DNA from 2 places in the Peribacillus sp. AS_2 genome. Region 1 is predicted to be linked to the other one. Evidence: riboswitches for the same ligand, from Rfam matches in the RefSeq annotation. Region 1 holds a riboswitch; the other holds the start of a gene.
The links. A riboswitch is a leader RNA that binds a small molecule or an ion and turns the genes downstream of it on or off. The one in region 1 is predicted to bind S-adenosylmethionine.

Region 1 (5,894 bases):
ATTTGAAGCATTATGGATATTGGCACTTATGGACATTTTATATTTCCTCGGAAGGTTCGAATAGTCTTCGTTAAGGCGGAAATACTCAAATACATCATAAAGTACCTCGCGTGTATCAAAAAGTTCATCAGGATCGATGCCTGCCAATGCATTACCGATGATATTACGGGTTATATCACCACAAGCTCCAGCCGTAGTCATTCCAACCTTTTCTAAACGATTCAATATATCCGGGACCTGTTCGATGGTCAGCCAATGGAATTGAATGGCTTGACGGGTTGTAATGTCATATACGTCCCTCCCGTAATCTTTAGCGATGTTAGCTAGAGTTATTTGTTGATCATAAGTCAGGATACCTCCGGGAATAACGACTCGCATCATCCAATAACCAGCTTCTTTTGGCCGTTGCAGATATAAACCTGCCCACTTGAACATATCCCATTTCTCTTTAGGGATGGAATCAAACCCATTTGCTGCGTAATGTGGAATATCATCAAATATCTTCAAGCCGTCTTTTTCCAATTTCCAGATTTCCGTTTTATTTTTAGCGATTAGTGGATTTTCCGACCAAAATTTCTCGTAAACCATTACATTTCCTCCTTGATTAAATCGCTTTCTTTGCTGTTAAATAACCGATTACCTGTTCAACGCACTCTTCAATGCTGTATTGGTCGGATTCTAAAATGATTTCCGGTTGTTCAGGTTCTTCGTATGGAGAGTCGATTCCGGTAAAATCTTTAATGATGCCTTTACGGGCCTTGTCATAAAGCCCTTTTGGATCACGCACTTCGCACTCTTCGATCGGACACTTTATGTATACTTCAATAAACTCCCCTTCTTCGAGTAAATCACGTACAATCTGCCGATCTGCCCTGAAAGGTGATATGAAAGCGGTCAATACGAACTGCCCACTATCCACGAATAACTTGGAAACCTCACCGATCCGCCTAATATTCTCGGTTCTATCTTCTTCAGAAAAACCTAAATCTTTATTTAAGCCATGGCGGATATTATCACCATCCAAAACATAACTTCGAATATTCCGATTGTATAACTCTTTAGCGACCGCGTTTGCAATCGTTGATTTTCCGGAACCCGATAGTCCTGTAAACCATAGAACCGTGCTTTCATGCCCGTTCTGCTTCCGTCGGTGCTCCTTGGTCAATGACGTCTCATGCCATGTGACATTCGTACTTTTACTCATTTGATAATCCCCCTCTTCATGTGGCCCTTCCATTTATGTCCAATCAGTTATAAACTTCATTTTTTTTTAGACCTTCTATCAATACCTCGATGACTTCCTTACGGCTAAAGGTAGCTGGAGGAATTTCTCCATTACGCAACATTTCCCTTACCTTCGTTCCAGACAGTATGACATGGTCTTCCTTGCCATGCGGACAAGTTTTAGCGGAAGCCATATTGCCACATGCTTTACAGTAAAAACTATGTTCAAAGAATAATAGCGTAATTCCTAACTCATCTGCGTTAAAGTTCCCGAAGATTTTTTGAGCATCGTATGTGCCATAATAATCGCCCACACCCGCATGATCACGTCCGACGATAAAATGGGTGCAACCATAATTTTTACGGACCATCGCATGGAAAATGGCTTCTCTAGGTCCTGCATAACGCATGGCAGCAGGGAAAACTGCAAGGGAGACGCGATGCTTAGGATAATATTTGTCAAGCAGCACTTTATAGCTTTCCATTCTTACATCTGCCGGAATGTCATCTGATTTAGTGGCACCGACGAGAGGATTTAAGAATAAGCCGTCGACGATTTCCAATGCTGTCTTTTGAATATATTCATGTGCACGGTGAACAGGGTTCCGCGTTTGGAAACCGACAACCGTTTCCCATCCTTTTTCAGCGAAAGCCTTCCTTGTCTCGACTGGGTCCAAATAATGAGCTTGAAATAGCGGACGCTCTATTCTCTTGATCAACTTTATTTCCCCGCCGACATATACATCCCCGCGGTTATATAAATTTTTCACTCCAGGATGCTTCTCATCATCTGTTTGATATACCAATGTCGCTTCCAATTGCTTATCTGGAGTGTAAATATCAGAAACGGAGAGAACCCCGTATGTTTCACCATCATGGGTTAATGTTACTTCTTCACCTATAGTAAGGTTTCCTGCAGTTTCTTCGGTCAAAGGCAGCGTAATCGGGATGCTCCATACATGTCCGCTGCTAAGCCTCATATCCTTTACCACTGTCTCATAATCACTTTTTGTAAAAAATCCTTTAATCGGGCTGTAGGCACCAGTCCCTATCAATTCAAGATCGCTTAAAGCAATTTCATCGATTTCGATTGACTTCGTTATTTTACTAAGATCATATTTTGGTTCCCAAAGATCGATTAATGTTCCTCCGTGCGGTAAACTGATTGTCATGCTAATTTCCCCCTATGGTTTCTATTTATTTAAGCCTATAATTTCTATTTATTTAAGATAAATGCAATCCGCATTCCGTTTTTTGAGCCCCTTGCCAACGGCCTGAGCGTAAATCATCTGCATTGAAGGCAGGTGCAGTACACGTTTTACATCCAATGCTCGGATATCCATTATCATGCAGGACATTATATGGAAGTCCATTTTTGTGGGCATAACGCCAAACATCTTTCCATGTCCAATGTATGAGCGGGCATATTTTAACTGATTTGAACTTATTATCCTTATTGATATACTCGGTCTTAGCCCTTGTTTCGGATTGCTCCCTCCGCAGTCCCGAAAGCCAGGCTGTTGCCGATGAAAGCACATCTGTAAGCGGAACGATTTTACGGATGTTACAGCACTTATTGGAATCACTAAGCCATAATTCATCGCCATATTCCGCCGCTTGTTCCTCAAGCGTCAAGTCAGGTTTCTTCATTTCGATCAAAAGCTTCGGATATCGCTTCTTCACTTCCTCGATCAATTGGTAAGTTTCCTCAAAATGAACATCTGTATCAAGGAAAACTATTTTTGCCGAAGGATTGACCTTCGCCAATAAATCCGTAAGCACGATGCCTTCAATACCAAAACTGCAAGCATAAATCAGTTTGTCTCCATAATGGTCATTCGCCCATTGCAGAACTTCCAAAGCACCTTTTGTCTCAGTGTCTTCAGGAAATACAGGGAAGTCCCCTGTATTGAAATTTTCATAGTTTATTAATGCAGCCAACTTTGTAGCCCCCTCTAAAAACTTGCTGTATCAGGTTAGAGTAACTGTTGATCAATTCCCGTTGTAATCTTCCCCGGGTTATTTGAATCTAGGAAAAAGAGACGAATCTAACCAATACTCTCTTTATATCAGTTAAACCCGCCTCTAGTTTTTCTAGTCAGCAGATACCTTATTTAATTCTTAGTTTTTCATTTCTCTCCATTTGAATGATTTTACCATCCTGGACAATAAGTGTAATGGATCCATATTTCATTGAATTAAGCATTTCTTGAAGTCGTTCAAAAATTTCTTCAAGCTGATTCTCTTTATTCAAACCAGTTCCTCCTTTAAGAAAACCCGCGAATATTTTATTTTAAATTTTTTTGATTTATATAATTCCATACAACCTTACATTGTTATGGTCTGCCTAAAATTTTCACAAAAAACAAAAATCTTTCCATGATGGAAAGATCGCAAGGTAAATATCTTTACCTTATCTTCCAAAATGATCAACATTTTGTTGGAGTTAGCACCTTGCATCCATCATGCAGGTTGCCGGACTTCAAAGGGCCAATTCCCTCCGTCGCTCTGGATAAGTTTTATTATTTTAAATATTAACATATATTTAATCCTTGTCAATGGAGTTTTCTTATAAAATAACTTGGTTTAATATTATGGATGAACTGTTATTTTTATACACACTATTCAATTTATGATTTTTTGTTCATATAAATACGAAAATAGACTCGTTTTTTTAGATAAAGTCTCCAAAAAAATGAGTCTATTTTCATTAATAGGCCTATTATTGACGCGTGTTATTCTAAAAAAATTTCTAAGGTTCCAGTCTTTTTATAAAAGGAATTAATTTATTGAAGTCATTAATTTCTTAACTGTATCGCTTCTACAAATTCTTGAACCTGACTCTGGACGCGATCAATTAAATGCAAATCATTGATCGGATTTTCTGAATTCTGTTTATCTATTTCTTTATCAACAAAATAAATCCCCTGCAGCGGCTCGCCTTTTAATATTGAAATTAATGGTTTAAGCGCATAGTCAATCGCCAATAGATGCCTGTTACTTCCACCAATCATGATTGGCAGCACCGGCTTACCCTTAAAAGCACCTTCTGGCAGCAAATCAATCAATGCTTTCAATACACCTGTATAAGAAGCCTTATAAACCGGTGAACCTATAATGACTCCTCTGGCTGCTTGAATTCTCTCTGAAAGCTTTGAGATATCCTCGCTATTATATTTCCCTTGGAATAAATCATCTGCTGAGAAATCCGTAATCGAGAAATAAGCTGTAGTAAATCCTGCATTTTCGACTAATGATTGAATATGTTTTAGTGAAATGTCCGTTCTTGATGGAATAGCCGGACTTCCTGATAAAATTACGATATCGCTCATTTGATACCCTCCAATGTTACAAGATTTCCAGATATAATTTTCTTAAAGCATTTCGTGAAGTATACATTTATCGTAATTGTCTGAAAAATATAAGTCAAATCTTACACTCTGGACATCTACTCTGAATGAAAAAAGAAACGGTCATATTTACGGCTTGATGCTCATGCCCTTAAATATGACCGTTTCATTATGTATGATTTTGTTTCCCATGAATACCATATACCAAAAGTTGAGCAATGCTCTTAATTCGTTCAGAAGTAAAATATGGCTCCTTTTTTTGTTGATGGATCTCATAATGTGTAGATAAAGCCAATGTGAAAGAAATGATCCCTACATTAAATAAAATAATATCAGAGATATATTGTATCTCTCCGCTATCTATTCTCTTCTGTATTTCAATATGCCTGGCATTTGGCTTGAAAATCTGATCTACATATTGCTTTGAAATATCTTGATCGAATTGTGTTTCCCTAAATAATATCGAAAACTGTTCTTTATTTTCAAGAATTTTTTTTATCATGGTAGTAACATGATTCTCCACTAGATCATCCGTGGATAGATGGCTAGTCCCATCTTCAGATTCCTCTTTTTCATTAGGGGTAATTGTAGCCAAAAGCAAATCTTTTTTGCTGTCAAAGTATTTGTAAATTGTAGCTTCGGAAACATTGCATGCAGAGGCAATTTCATTCGTTCTTGTCATGTCAAAACCTTTAGTGGCAAAAAGAGTCCGGGCTACATTTATGATTCGTTCTTTGGTTTGCTGCCCTTTTTTCAAAAATATCAACCTTCTTTTATAAAGATAAGACCGGTTTCACCCATCTATTTCCCATGATATATCGCTGGTATCAATCGGTCAATATTACCTTTGATCTATTAGAATTCAATATTCCCATATATCATAAATAGAAAACATCATCTGGTTGGGACGATGTTTTCTTAAAATCACTTAAAAGATGCATAGCCATCATCGACCATGACTACACTTCCATTGATCGCATCCGCTTCCTCTAACGATAATAGATAGACGGTATTTGCAATGGCTTCTGGCTTAATCAATTCACCGCGCATTTGACTTGCATTCAATTTATCGATGATTCCCATGTCTTTATAACCTTGTATGATAGGAGTGTCGACCCCGCCCGGCGCAATGCCCACAACGCGTATCCCATGAGCACCCAATTCCAAAGCTGCTGTCTGTGTCATCATTCTTACAGCGCCTTTAGTCGCCTGATAGGCAAAAGTCCCATGGGAAGCTAAGTAGCCAAACACGGAAGCGGTATTTATGATGACTCCCTTGTTACCCAGTTCCTTCATTTTCCGTCCTGCTGCCATGATTCC
Region 2 (5,894 bases), on a different contig from region 1:
GATTTTAGAACGCTGATTTGTGACTGCCCGTTCCATTTGATACACTGTAATAAATCTTAATACGGTGGCGATATTATGTGTGGACGTTTCACTCTTTTCACTGACATAGAAGAAATAAAAGAACGGTTTGATATTCAAGGGTCATTTGATGAGGAATACCAATTCAGCTACAATATTGCTCCCTCCCAATCCGTGCTCTCCGTCATTAATGACGGGGTAAGGAACCGGCTTGGATTTCTTCGGTGGGGACTCATTCCTTTCTGGGCAAAAGACGAAAAAGCGGGCTACAAAATGATCAATGCCAGAGCGGAAACCATTGCTGAGAAAGCAAGCTTCAGGAATGCGTATAGGAAGAAGAGATGCATGATAATCGCTGACTCTTTTTATGAATGGAAGAAGACACCAGAAAGAAAAATACCGATGCGTATAAAACTGAAGAATCATGCTCCATTTGGAATGGCCGGCCTCTGGGAATCCTGGAAATCTCCTGAAGGCATCAGCATCTATTCGTGCTCCGTTATAACAACTGTGCCAAATGAGCTAATGACCAGCATTCATGACCGCATGCCTGTCATCCTAAAACCAGAAGATGAAAAAGATTGGTTGAATCCTTCCATTAATGATCCTGCATATCTGCAAAAGTATTTAAAATCATTCGATTCGGAACAGATGGAAGCATTTGAAGTATCGACTGATGTGAACTCGACTAAAAATAATTCACCTAACCTAATCCAACAAATTTGCTGAGAAGTCATTAGACCTCTCAGAATGTAGACAACTCGATGAAGATCGAGTTTGTCTGCATTTTTTTTATGGTTTTTACAATTTGAACGTTGCCTCCAGGCACTCGCTTTTCCCCCAGGAGCCTCGCACACCCGCTCCAATCAACTTAGATCTCTTTATAAACAGTAAGGAGTGCATGTGAAACACTTTAAAAATTAACCCTTGCGAAAATAGACAAAATGCTGTACTGTTATATTTGCTTTTCAAAACGACTTTCGATGTCACGAACTCAGGCAAGTTTCCAGCGTGGTACTTTTCTGGCAGGCATCGTAATTTTTAAATAATTATATAATGTAATCTTCTTATCAAGAGAGACGGAGGGACTGGCCCGAAGATGTCTCGGCAGCGGACTTAAATGGAGTGCTGTGCCAAATCCAGCAGGTTGATTTTCGCCTGAAAGATAAGGAGGGTGTTTTTTATAAATTAAAAGACCTCTTCTTGTTATTAAATAGAAGGGGTCTTTTTTTATGCCAGTTTTTTGCTACAGCTCCATGACTGAAAAATCAGGTAGGTTCAAATTGGAGTTATTTGCGAAAACTGTTAATAGAATAAGAGCTGTGACACATGTCGCGGGAAAAATAAAAAGAGGTGTACATCATGAGTGCAAACAATAAAGGGAATCCATGGGCATTGATCCCATTTGTCGTATTTTTAATTTTATTTATTGGATCCGGAATCATCACTAAAGATTTTTATTCATTTCCGGTGATTGTAGCGATTTCCATTGCATCGGCAGCTGCATTGGCGATGAATCGGAAAGAGACATTCAATGAAAAGGTTGATATCTTCTGTAAAGGTGCCGGTGACGCCAATATTATGTTAATGGTAATCATTTTCCTTTTAGCAGGCGCTTTTTCTGAAGTTGCCAATGGTATGGGGGCAGTTGAATCAACAGTCAATCTTGCCTTAGCTGTTTTTCCCCAAAATCTATTAATGGTAGGGATTTTCATCATCGCTTGTTTCATTTCACTATCCATGGGGACAAGCATGGGAACGATTGTTGCCCTGGCACCTATCGGGGTTGGAATTAGTGAACAAACTGATATTTCACTTGCCCTTTCAATGGCAGCCGTTATTGGTGGTGCGATGTTTGGGGATAACCTTTCATTCATTTCAGATACGACAATCGCTGCTGTTCGAACTCAGGGAACGAAAATGAAGGATAAGTTTAAAGTGAATTTTTTCATCGTTTTACCTGCAGCCATCATCACATGTGCCATCCTAGGAATTTTAACGATGGGTGAACAAGCTGACATTTCCCAACAGTCTTATGATTGGGTGAAGATTCTTCCGTATCTTTGCGTATTGGTCACTGCATTGGCAGGAGTCAATGTGTTCTTGGTCCTTTCCATCGGAATCGTATTTGCAGGAATCATCGGCTTGGCAGATGGTAGTTATCAACCGTTGGGTGTCATTCAAAAAGTTGGAGAAGGAATGGCGGGAATGTATGAAATCTCCTTCCTTGCCATTTTAATTGCAGGTATGGTAGCTGTAATCAAACATAATGGTGGTATCGATTTTCTACTCCACCTTGTGACACGAAATAGCAAATCGAAAAAAGGGGCGGAATTCAGCATTGCGGGGCTTGTTGGTTTGACAAATCTTTCAACGGCAAATAACACGATTTCGATTATCATTGCCGGGCCACTTGCCAAAAATATTGCTGAAAAATATGGGATTGATCCGCGGAAATCGGCGAGCGTCCTTGACATTTTTGCATGTTGTATCCAAGGGTTGATCCCATATGGAGCACAACTGCTTGTTGCAGCAGGGGTAGCAAAGATTTCACCGATAAGCATCTTGCCATATTCATATTACCCAATCCTGATTGGAATTTGTGGCGTCATTGCCATCCTGATTGGTTTTCCACGGTTTCAGCCGGGAAATGATGAAATGAAGAAACGTACCTCTTAAAAAGAGAATATAATAATAAAACACCCTGAATCATTGGATTCAGGGTGTTTTCTGTATGGTAAATACATTTATATAGTTTCAATCATTTTTCAATTTTTCTGCTTAATTCCGGTCCAAATTAGTGATGGTAGTGTGTGCGACACCTGTCATGAATAGAGGACAACACCAACTAAACCGGAAAGAATAATTACATAGGCTGGATGCCAGCGTAATTTCATTAGGGCAAATAACGATAAACCAAATACGAGTAATAAGCTTATCGTATGCCATGAAAAGTTCACGGCTATCATATGATTGGAAAGTGCTAAACTGATCGCTGCAAAGATGATCAAACTAGTGACAATCGGTCTTAATCCATAAAACATGGATTGAACCACAGGATAATGATTCAATTTGCTGAAAAATGTGGCTATAACGGTTACGAATATAATGGCAGGAAGCAAGATTCCTAGAGCAGATGATATGGCTCCTGCTAACCCAGCAGTCGAATAGCCAACGAGAATGGCACTATTGGCGGTGACAGGTCCTGGGGACATCCCGGAAATGGCGATTATATCGGTGAATTCCTGCGTTGTCATCCATCCATGCTGTGAGACTTCCGATTCTATTACGGGAATCATGGCGTATCCGCCTCCGAAAGATACAAAGCCGATAATAAAGAAGGTGCTAAACAACTCCCACAATTCCATCATTCCATCACATGCTTTCTTAAAAATTAGTTAGTCCCTATTTTGTGTTACCTATATGCCAGCACCCATGAAAGGTTCGAAATCATTTTCTTCTATTTTCCTATCTTTTTTGTCCATCTTGACATCGTAACCTAATTTTCTCTTAATGGAGATGGTCACAATACCGGCTAGGGCTCCTGCTAATATAACCATCACAGGGTGAAGAAAGAAGAGGACGGGAATTCCTGCTATTAAAATACAGAAAGTTGATTTGTCTACAACTGCGGTTTTTCCTATCTTGATAGCCGCATAGGCGATGATGGCTACTATGGAAACTCTGATCGATATGAATGCGGATTCTACCTTCGGATTATCCTGAATGAAAAAATACACAATGCCCAGGAGCAGAACAATTAAAAAGGTAGGTAATGAAACACCGATCATGGCTGCCATTGCCCCCTTCATTCCGGCAATTCGATGGCCGATAAAGGTGGCGGAGTTAATGGCGACAGCTCCCGGTACGGACTGAGATAAAGCAAAAACATCCGTAACTTCTTCGCTTTTCATCCATTTTCTCTTTTCGACCACTTCATTTTCGATTAAAGGGATCATCGCAAACCCGCCTCCGAATGTGACAGGTGCTATTTTAAAAAAGGTCCAAAATAATTGGAATAGAGTTTTCCATTGTCCTTTCATTGACATCAGTCACTTCCTTTGCATGCTTTGTTAATTCTTATCATTAACATATCAAAGAAAAAGGGCTGGGTAAATTGCAACAAAATCATCGGGTATAACAAAACGTTATACCCAGAAGATTTATCCGTTTTATAAAGAATGCCGCCAAAAATTGAATAGCCTTAGAATGTATCTCACTATTTTCATTTCACCATTTACCTAATGATGCTATCATTTTAATAAACTATCTAAAAACATGGAGGTCGTTTTCTTGAAATTGGAAAATCTGAAAATGTTTTGTTTAGTGGTGGATGAAGGAAGCATAAGCCAGGCAGCGAGGTTAAGTTTCTTATCACAGCCCGCTGTAACACGGCAGATCCATCAACTGGAAAATTATTATAACACTTTGTTATTCGACCGTGAGGAAGGAAGGCTTAGAGTTACAGAAGCAGGAAAGCTGTTATACCCTTTTGCTAAAGCCATAGTAAATGACTTCAACCATTCAAAAGAAGTGATTCAGCAATCGACGGGGAAGTACAATGCAAATCTCATAGTAGGGGCTTCCTTGACTATCGGCGAGTATTTGTTGCCGAGCTTGCTTGGGAGATTCAAAAAACAACAGCCAGAAATAAAAGTGACATTGACGATTAAAAATACGCCCCGGGTTCTGGAGGATCTTTCAAACGATGTCATTGATTTGGCCTTGGTGGAAGGACTTGTGGAAAACACCGATTTTATTGTAGACAAGTTCGCCGAAGACGAATTGATATTGGTATGTCCATCCGACCACCCATGGAAAGACAGAAAAGAAATTCAGCTAGAGGAATTGGGAAATGAAAGGATGATTTGGCGTGAATCTATTTCCGGAACACGGCTTATCGTAGAAAATATGCTACGGGAGCATGGGGTTTTAGAAAAAATTGAAAGCTACATGGAGATTGGCAGTACACAAGCGATAAAAAGTGCGGTTGAAGCCGGACTTGGAATCAGCATTTTGCCAAGGTTGACAGTGGCCAGAGAATTGGAGCAGGGCTTTTTGCGGGAAGTGGATATATACAGAATAAATATGGCAAGAAATTTATGGCTAGTCAGGAAAAACAAGCGTTTTAATAAAATAGGGGTGTCTAAATTTGTTGATTTTCTTCAATAAGGATGGGACGCTGCCTTTGTTCACTTATACAATTGGCAGCGTTTTCAGTTTCGTGATTAACGGCGTGGCCCCGGCAGCTAGCAAAAGTCATGGTAAATTGAATATACAGCATTGATTATAAAAGCTCTTCTCTATCGGGAAGGGCATTTTGTATTTGGTTGTTCAGTCTTCGGTTAGACAAACAAAGGGATTAATGGGCATAATAAAAAATATAATGATGGTTCGGAGATGATATAGCGTGGAGTTAAAGGAAATAAAGAAGCTCGCCGAAGAATTAAATGAAAGCGGTAAACAGCAACTTGTATATTGCTTGCAGTCTCGAACGAAACCGATGTCGGCTCCTATTCGTGCAATTGATGAAATCCAGGTACAAAAGCATAAAGCTATTCTTGTCTGTCCACATTGCGATAGCCATTTTGTTGTGCGATTTGGTAAATACGTTATTAAAACATGTGCTGGAAAGGTGAAACAGCAGCGTTACCGCTGTAAGCCTGCCATCAAACCTTCAACGATCTCACAAACACGCCTCTTCAGTGCACCAGAAGACCACATAAATCTAAACGGGCAGTTTTGTTGAACAAGTTGTAAATTTAACATTTTAAAGTAAGAGCATTTCTTTGTAATGAGAAGTGCTTTTTATTTTTGTTAAAATTAAAAAGATATTTCAATAACAATAATAATATAAATAAAAACAATATAAATTT

Region 2: linked by a shared signal. The riboswitch ahead of OTG27_RS20375 (Na+/H+ antiporter NhaC family protein) and the one ahead of OTG27_RS22835 (YezD family protein) in region 1 are both predicted to bind S-adenosylmethionine.

The regions. Positions count from the first base shown of each region.
Region 1 is NZ_JAPTGA010000017.1:18,089-23,982, forward strand. Features, by position in the region: gene OTG27_RS22815 (nitrite/sulfite reductase) at 1-588, opposite strand, end outside; gene cysC (adenylyl-sulfate kinase) at 605-1,204, opposite strand; gene sat (sulfate adenylyltransferase) at 1,248-2,396, opposite strand; gene OTG27_RS22830 (phosphoadenylyl-sulfate reductase) at 2,449-3,165, opposite strand; gene OTG27_RS22835 (YezD family protein) at 3,335-3,478, opposite strand; SAM riboswitch class I at 3,635-3,743, opposite strand; gene ssuE (NADPH-dependent FMN reductase) at 4,023-4,556, opposite strand; gene OTG27_RS22845 (TetR/AcrR family transcriptional regulator) at 4,744-5,331, opposite strand; gene OTG27_RS22850 (SDR family NAD(P)-dependent oxidoreductase) at 5,499-5,894, opposite strand, start outside.
Region 2 is NZ_JAPTGA010000012.1:149,702-155,595, forward strand. Features, by position in the region: gene OTG27_RS20365 (hypothetical protein) at 1-16, shown strand, start outside; gene OTG27_RS20370 (SOS response-associated peptidase) at 76-747, shown strand; SAM riboswitch class I at 1,083-1,190, shown strand; gene OTG27_RS20375 (Na+/H+ antiporter NhaC family protein) at 1,381-2,697, shown strand; gene OTG27_RS20380 (chromate transporter) at 2,844-3,389, opposite strand; gene OTG27_RS20385 (chromate transporter) at 3,438-4,067, opposite strand; gene OTG27_RS20390 (LysR family transcriptional regulator) at 4,312-5,190, shown strand; partial or broken gene OTG27_RS26595 (transposase) at 5,429-5,742, shown strand.